DNA from 2 places in the Burkholderia sp. FW306-1C-G01B genome. Region 1 is predicted to be linked to the other one. Evidence: predicted binding sites of a transcription regulator. Region 1 holds the regulator's gene; the other holds the start of a gene.
What was found. Region 1 encodes HrcA, which represses chaperone genes, less so after heat shock. Its sites were predicted from a motif close to TTAGCACTCNNNNNNNNNGAGTGCTAA; they were not measured.
Positions count from the first base shown of each region.

Region 2: the regulator HrcA is predicted to act here: its motif matches at 1,678-1,704, upstream of AC3WLY_RS01575 (co-chaperone GroES).

Region 1 is NZ_JBYSWZ010000013.1:216,147-220,334, forward strand. Features, by position in the region: gene recN (DNA repair protein RecN) at 1-474, opposite strand, end outside; gene AC3WLY_RS25390 (NAD kinase) at 494-1,399, opposite strand; gene hrcA (heat-inducible transcriptional repressor HrcA) at 1,531-2,553, shown strand; gene hemH (ferrochelatase) at 2,699-3,763, shown strand; gene AC3WLY_RS25405 (RNA-binding S4 domain-containing protein) at 3,931-4,188, shown strand, end outside.
Region 2 is NZ_JBYSWZ010000001.1:355,801-359,988, forward strand. Features, by position in the region: gene AC3WLY_RS01565 (M20 aminoacylase family protein) at 1-508, opposite strand, end outside; gene AC3WLY_RS01570 (LysR substrate-binding domain-containing protein) at 624-1,583, shown strand; gene AC3WLY_RS01575 (co-chaperone GroES) at 1,737-2,027, shown strand; gene groL (chaperonin GroEL) at 2,040-3,680, shown strand; gene AC3WLY_RS01585 (LysE family translocator) at 3,859-4,188, shown strand, end outside.

The DNA.
Region 1 (4,188 bases):
CGCGACGTTCGCGGCATCGGCGACGAGCCCCGCGTGCGTGTCGAACAGCTCGCGCTGCGCATCGGGCCGCATCAGCAGCTGGTGCGCGTGCTGGCCGTGGATGTCGACGAGCATCTCGCCGAGTTCGCGCAGTTGCGCGAGCGTCGCGCTGGTGCCGTTGATGAACGCGCGCGAACGGCCGTTCGCGTCGATCACGCGGCGCAGCATCACGGTGTCCTCGGCGTCGAACGCGTGTTCGTCGAGCCAGCGCGCGACACGATCGTGCGGCGTGAATTCGGCCGTGATGTCGGCGCGGCCGCAGCCGGTGCGCACGACGCTCGCGTCGGCACGTTCGCCGAGCGCGAGGGCGAGGGCATCGATCAGGATCGATTTCCCGGCGCCGGTTTCGCCGGAAAAGACGGAAAAGCCGCTGTCGAATTCGAGATCGAGCGCGGCCACGATGACGAAGTCGCGGATCGAGAGGTGGCGGAGCATGGTGTCGGGCGGTGGGGCGTCAGGACGCTGCGTCGTCGTCTTCGTTCGACGCGTGTTCGTTCCAGTGCAGCTTCTTGCGCAGCGTCGCGTAGTAGCTGTAGCCGATCGGGTGCAGGAACGGCACCGTGTGCTTCGAGCGGCGCACCTCGATCGTGTCGTTCAGTTCGAGCGAGGTGAACGACTGCATGTCGAAGTTCACGTTGACGTCGCGCCCGCCGACGATCTGGATCGCGATCTTCGAATCGTCGGGCAGCACGATCGGCCGGTTCGACAGCGCGTGCGGCGCGATCGGCACGAGCACGATGCCCTGAAGCTGCGGATGGAGGATCGGGCCGGCCGACGACAGCGCGTACGCGGTCGAGCCCGTCGGCGTGGCGACGATCAGGCCGTCCGAACGCTGGTTGTACATGTACCGGCCGTCGACCGACGCGCGCAGCTCGACCATCCCGGAGAAGCCGCTGCGGTTCACGACGACGTCGTTGAACGCGAGCGCGTGGTAGATCGGTTCGCCGTCGCGCACGATCCTGGCCTCGAGCAGCGAGCGCTCCTCGCGCTCGAACTTGCCCGCCAGCATCACGGGGACGAGCGCGTGCATGTCGGCCGCCGCGATGTCCGTGATGAAGCCGAGCCGCCCGTGGTTGATCCCGATCAGCGGTGTCCGGTACGGCGCAAGCTGGCGGCCGATGCCGAGCATCGTGCCGTCGCCGCCCAGCACGACCGCCACGTCCGCACGTGCCCCGATTTCGGCCGGGGTGAGCGCCGGATAGCCGGCGATGCCGAACTCGCGCGCGGTATCGCCTTCGAAGACGACCTCGAAGCCCAGCTTCGCCAGGCTGGCAGCCAGGGTGGCGAGCGGCTCGGCGATGCCGGGCGTGTTGCTCCGGCCGACGAGCGCGACGGTGTTGAACTGATTACCGGTTTTCATGCCGGCATTACACCATAGCTCGTTGACGAAAAGAACCGGATGTGCGCGGACGGGGCCGGATCGGGCCGGCCCGCGCAACGGTGGCCGACGCCACTCGCCGCGGTCGCGTGGTTGCGCTAAAATTTTCCACCATGCTAGATCCTCGCGCACGAACCCTCCTGAAAACCCTGATCGAACGGTATATCGCCGACGGTCAGCCAGTCGGATCGCGCACGTTGTCCCGTTATTCCGGGCTCGAGCTGAGCCCGGCGACGATCCGCAACGTGATGTCCGACCTGGAGGAACTCGGCCTCGTGTCGAGCCCGCACACGTCGGCCGGCCGCGTGCCGACGCCGCGCGGCTACCGGCTGTTCGTCGACACGATGCTGACGGTCGAGGCGCCGATCGATGCCGAGGCCGTCGCGCGGCAGGTGCAGAACACGCTGCAGGCCGGCGAGCCGCAGCAGCGGGTGGTGGCCGCCGCCGCGAGCGTGCTGTCGAACCTGTCGCAGTTCGCGGGCGTCGTGCTGACGCCGCGCCGTAGCCACGTGTTCAAGCAGATCGAGTTCATGCGCCTGTCGGACAAGCGCATCCTGCTGATCATCGTCACGCCCGAGGGCGACGTGCAGAACCGGATGCTCGCGACGCCGCGCGACTATTCGCCGTCGCAGCTGACCGAGGCGTCCAACTACATCAACGCGCATTTCGCCGGCCTGTCGTTCGACGAGGTGCGCCGCCGCCTGCGCGACGAGATCGACCAGTTGCGCGGCGACATGACCACGCTGATGCACGCGGCCGTGACGGCCAGCACCGAGGTGCCCGACACCGAGGACACCGTGCTGATTTCCGGCGAGCGCAACCTGCTCGAGGTGGCGGATCTTTCCTCCGACATGGCGCGGCTGCGCAAGCTGTTCGACGTGTTCGACCAAAAGACGGGCCTCCTGCAACTGCTCGACGTGTCGAGCCACGCCCAGGGCGTGCAGATCTTCATCGGCGGCGAATCGACGCTCGTGCCGATCGAGGAAATGAGCGTCGTCACCGCGCCTTACGAGGTGAACGGGCAGATCGTCGGCACGCTCGGCGTGATCGGCCCGACCCGCATGGCGTACAACCGCGTGATACCGATCGTCGACATCACCGCGCGCCTGCTGTCGCTCACGCTGAGCCAGCAGTAGCCGGCAGTAGCCAGCGGTAACCAGCCCGATCCCGCCCCGTCATCGTGCCGCGGCGCCGCCTGCGCCGACAGTCGGCCGAACGGCACGGGGCGGCCCGCTATAATTGAGAGCCGTCCGGTCCCGTGCCCCGAGCACGTTCTTGCCCATGCGTTTCGATCTTGAGCCGCCTTCGAGCACCGCGGCCGCCCATCGTATCGGCGTGCTGCTGATCAATCTCGGCACGCCCGACGCCCCCACGCCGCGCGCGGTGCGGCGCTATCTGGCCGAATTCCTGTCGGATCCGCGGGTCGTCGAAATCCCGCAGGCCGTGTGGCAGGTGCTGCTGCGCACGCTGATCCTGCCGCTGCGCGGCCGCGCGTCCGCGAAGAAATACGCGGCCGTATGGATGCCCGAGGGCTCGCCGCTGCGCGTGCACACCGAGCGCCAGACCGACGGCGTGCGGCATCTGCTCGTGTCGAACGGCTATCACGTGCTGGTCGATTACGCGATGCGCTACGGCAGCCCGAACATTGCGCACGCGCTCGCGCAGTTCAAGCGCTCGGGTGTCGAGCGCGTGCTGCTGATGCCGATGTATCCGCAATACTCGGCATCGACCACGGCCACCGCGTTCGATGCCGCATTCGGCGCGCTCGCGCGCATGCGCAACCAGCCGGAGGTGCGCACGGTGCGGCACTACGCCGACCATCCGGCCTATATCCACGCGCTTGCCGAACAGGTGCGCCAGTACTGGGCGCAGCACGGCCGGCCCGACTTCGCGGCCGGCGACAAGCTCGTGCTGAGCTTTCACGGCGTGCCGAAGCGCACGCTCGACCTCGGCGACCCCTATCACGACCAGTGCCGGCAGACGGGCGCGCTGCTGATGGCCGCGCTCGGGCTGTCGACGACCGAATGCCGCGTCACCTTCCAGTCGCGCTTCGGCAAGGCCGAATGGCTGCAGCCGTACACCGCGCCGACGCTGCGCGAGTTCGGCGAGGCCGGCGTGCGGCGGGCCGACGTGTTCTGCCCTGGCTTCACGGCCGATTGCCTGGAGACGATCGAGGAGATCGGGATGGAAGTGCGCGACGAATTCCTCGCCGGCGGCGGCAAGGCATTCCACCGCATTCCATGCCTGAACGGCGCGCCCGCGTGGCTCGGCGCGATCGGCGAGATCGTCGCCGAGAACCTGCAGGGCTGGCCCGTCAGGGCCGCGCAGCCCGAAGCGGTGAGCTGACATGGAACGAATCGCGCGCTCGCTTCATTCGCTGCGCTCCGGGGAGGCGGTCGGCCTCCTTGTGGCGGCCCGGCAGAGGCTGACGTGAAACGACCCCCACGCTCTCTTTGTTCGCTGCCCCCCGAGGGGGTGGTCAGCCTCCTTGTGGCGGCCCGGCGGAGGCTGACATGAACTACAAGATTTCCACGCAACCGGGCGCGAAGCTGCGCATCGACAAATGGCTGTGGGCGGCCCGGTTCTTCAAGACGCGCTCGCTCGCGACCGATGCGGTCGACAAGGGGCACGTGAAGATCGGCGGCGCGGCGGTCAAGCCCGCGAAGGAGGTGCGCGTCGGCGACGAGGTCGAGATTGCGATCGACGGCATCGTCTGGCACATTGCCGTGCTGGGCGTGTGCGACGTGCGCGGACCGGCGAGCGTCGCGCAG
Region 2 (4,188 bases), on a different contig from region 1:
TCGCGAACACGGCATCGCACGGAAATTGCGTGAACAGTCCGTCGTCGATCATCCGCTTCGCGCCGCCGAGCCCTTCTTCGGCCGGCTGGAAAATCAGGTTCAATGTGCCCGCGAAGCGCGCGCGCCCCGCAAGACAGCGGGCCGCCGCAAGCAGCATCGCCGTGTGGCCATCATGGCCGCACGCGTGCATCACGCCGTCGCGCCGGCTCGCATGCGGCAGCCCGGTTGTCTCGCGGATCGGCAGCGCGTCCATGTCCGCGCGCAATCCGAGCCGTTTCCCGGCGCCGCGCGTCAGCGTGCCGACCACGCCCGTGCCGCCGAGCCCGCGCGTCACCCGATAACCCCACGTTGTCAGGCAATCGGCAACGAGATCGCTTGTCGCGTGCTCCTCGAAGCCAAGTTCGGGATGCGCGTGCAGCCGATGACGCAGCGCGATCATCTCCGCCTCGATGGCCGTTATTTCCGGATGAATATGTTTCTGGTCCAACCCCGATTCTCCTGAATGCATTCCGGTCGTCGATCGCCCGGATGACCGATCGTGGCCGAATCGTATGCAGCGAAAATCCCGGCGACCAGCCTCGGTTTCGTTATGATGACAACCTTTCGTTGTCGGGTATCGCACCATGAGCAACATCAAGCTGCATCAGTTGCAGGCGCTCGTCGCGAGCGCGGAGGCCGGCAGCATCCGCGGCGCGGCACGCACGCTCGGGCTGTCGCAGGCGGCCGTCACGCGCGCGCTGCGCGAGCTGGAGGCGAGCGAGCGCCTGCCGCTGCTCGTGCGTGCGCCGGAGGGCATCGGCTTCACCGAATACGGAAAGACGCTGCTCACGCACGCGAAGCTCGTGCTGAAGCAGCTCGAACACGCGCAGAGCGATCTCGAACGCATGCGCGGCCGCGTCGAGGGCCGGCTGAGCATCGGCGTCACGCCGTGGCTCACGATGACGTTCCTCGCGGAAGCCGTGCTGCGTTTTCGCGAGCGGATGCCCGACGTGCGCCTCGAACTCTACGAAGCGCTGATGGCCGTCGCACAGCCGCTGCTGCGCGACGGCAGCATGGACTTCGCGCTCGGGCACGTGCAACCGGGCGGCACGCAGGAATTCGCGTTCGAGCCGATGCTGCGCTACGAGACCTCGGTCATGGTGCGCGCCGGCCATCCGCGCGAACGCGCACGATCGATCCACGACCTGCTCGACAACGACTGGGTGCTGAATTTCGCGGCCGACGGGCAAGCCGCGCTCGTCGACTACCTGTTCACGCGCCACGGCGCACGGATCGACGAACGGCGCATCGTGCGCGCGCAGTCGGTCGCGATGCTGCAGACGATGCTCGAGCAGGCCGACATGTGCACGTGGTGCCCGACGGTACTCGCGGCCGTGCCGCCGTTCGGCGAACGGATGCGGCCGTTGCAACTGAAGGAGACGTTCGAGCCGCGCGACCTCGGGATCGTCACGCGCCGCAGCAGCACGCTGAGCGACGCCGCTCGCTGCTTCATCGACTGCCTGCTGCACGTGATCCGCAGGCATGCGCGCTCCGCGCGCAGGGAGGATCTCGCGCTGTTCAGGACGGTATCGCTGCTGATCTGATCTCCGCCCCGCCCGTCTCCCGTCCATAGCGCATCCGCGCGAATGCTTTTCCGAATCCGTTATTGGATCGCGCCGCCGAGCGTTTTTATACTCGTCAGCACTCTCTCCCAAAGAGTGCCAGCCAATTTCGACAGAACAGCACAGGACGAAAAGATGAGCCTACGCCCCTTGCACGACCGCGTCATCGTGAAGCGACTCGACCAGGAAACCACCACCGCGTCGGGCATCGTGATCCCCGACAGCGCCGCAGAGAAGCCCGACCAGGGTGAAGTGATCGCCGTCGGCCCCGGCCGCAAGGACGCGGACGGCCAGCGCATCGTGCCCGACCTGCAGGTCGGCGAGCGCGTGCTGTTCGGCAAGTACGCGGGCCAGGCCGTCAAGGTGGACGGCAATGAGTTCCTCGTCCTGCGCGAGGAAGACATCGTCGCGGTCGTCAATCAATAACGGAGCGCAATCATGGCAGCGAAGGAAATCATTTTCAGCGACGTCGCACGGGCGAAGCTGACCGAAGGCGTGAACATTCTCGCGAATGCGGTGAAGGTCACGCTCGGGCCGAAGGGCCGCAACGTGGTGCTCGAACGCAGCTTCGGCGCGCCGGTCGTCACGAAGGACGGCGTATCGGTCGCGAAGGAAATCGAACTCGCGGACAAGCTGCAGAACATCGGCGCGCAGCTCGTGAAGGAAGTCGCGTCGCGCACCAGCGACGCAGCCGGCGACGGCACGACCACGGCCACCGTGCTCGCACAGGCGATCGTGCGCGAAGGCCAGAAATACGTCGCGGCCGGGCTCAACCCGCTCGACCTGAAGCGCGGTATCGACAAGGCCGTCGCAGCGGCCGTCGACGAGCTGAAGAAGATCAGCAGGCCGACCACCACGAGCAAGGAGATCGCGCAGGTCGCGACGATCTCCGCGAACGGCGAGGAATCGATCGGCCAGCGCATCGCCGAAGCGATCGACCGCGTCGGCAAGGAAGGCGTGATCACCGTCGAGGACGGCAAGTCGCTCGCCGACGAGCTCGACGTCGTCGAGGGGCTGCAGTTCGATCGCGGCTACCTGTCGCCGTACTTCATCAACAATCCCGACAAGCAGATCGCCGAGATCGAGAACCCGTACATCCTGCTGCACGACAAGAAGATCTCGAACATCCGCGACCTGCTGCCGGTGCTCGAACAGGTCGCGAAGTCGGGCCGGCCGCTGCTGATCATCGCGGAAGATGTCGAAGGCGAGGCGCTCGCGACGCTCGTCGTGAACAACATCCGCGGGATCCTGAAGACGGTTGCCGTCAAGGCGCCGGGCTTCGGCGATCGCCGCAAGGCGCTGCTCGAGGACATCGCGATCCTCACCGGCGGGCAGGTCATCGCCGAGGAAACGGGCCTGACGCTCGAGAAGGCGACGCTCGCCGAACTCGGCCAGGCGAAGCGCATCGAGGTCGGCAAGGAAAACACGACCGTGATCGACGGCGCGGGCGATGCGAAGAACATCGAAGCGCGCGTGAAGCAGATCCGCGTGCAGATCGACGAAGCGACGTCGGACTACGACCGCGAAAAACTGCAGGAACGCGTCGCGAAGCTCGCGGGCGGCGTTGCGGTGATCAAGGTCGGCGGTGCGACCGAGATCGAGGTGAAGGAGAAGAAGGATCGCGTCGACGACGCGCTGCACGCGACGCGCGCGGCCGTCGAGGAAGGCATCGTGCCGGGCGGCGGCGTCGCACTGATCCGCGTGCGGCAGGCGATCCGCGAGCTGAAGGGCGTGAACGCCGACCAGGATGCGGGCATCAAGATCGTGCTGCGCGCGCTCGAGGAACCGCTGCGCCAGATCGTCGCGAATGCGGGCGAGGAAGCGAGCGTCGTCGTCGCGAAGGTCGCGGAAGGCTCGGGCAACTTCGGCTACAACGCGCAGACGGGCGAGTACGGCGATCTCGTCGAATCGGGCGTACTCGATCCGACCAAGGTCACGCGCACCGCGCTGCAGAACGCGGCATCGGTCGCCGGGCTGCTGCTGACGACCGATGCAACCGTGTTCGAAGCACCGAAGGATGCGGCGCCGGCCGCGACGCCGGGCGGCCCCGGTGCGGGCGGGCCGGGGTTCGATTTCTGACGATGCGCCGCGCGTGATGGTTCGCCGGCATGCGCTGTCTTGCGGAAACATGCAACGCGTGGCGACGGAAGTCGTCACGCGTTTTTTTGTTTGGGATCGACGCAACACCGTGGTGCGCAGGCCCGTTGCAGCGCTCGGGTAAGATAAAGGCCCATCCCGCCGCGCCGTCTTCCACGCCATGTCGACCACCGTCAACGTCTTGCTCCCGCTCGCCGGCGTCCTGCTGCTGAGCGTCGCCAGCCCGGGCCCGAACTTCGTGATCGTCACGGCGACCGCTGTCGCATCGCGCCGCGCCGGCGTGATGACGGGGCTTGGACTGGCCGCCGCGTCCGGTACCTGGGCTGCGATCGCGATCGCCGGGCTGAGCCTGCTCGTGACCCACGTGGCGTGGATACACACCGCACTGCGGCTTGCGGGTGCCGGCTACCTGATCTGGCTCGGCCTGAAAATGATTCTGACCGCACGCAAGCCATTGCCCGTTTCCGCACCGGCCACTGCCTCCGACTGG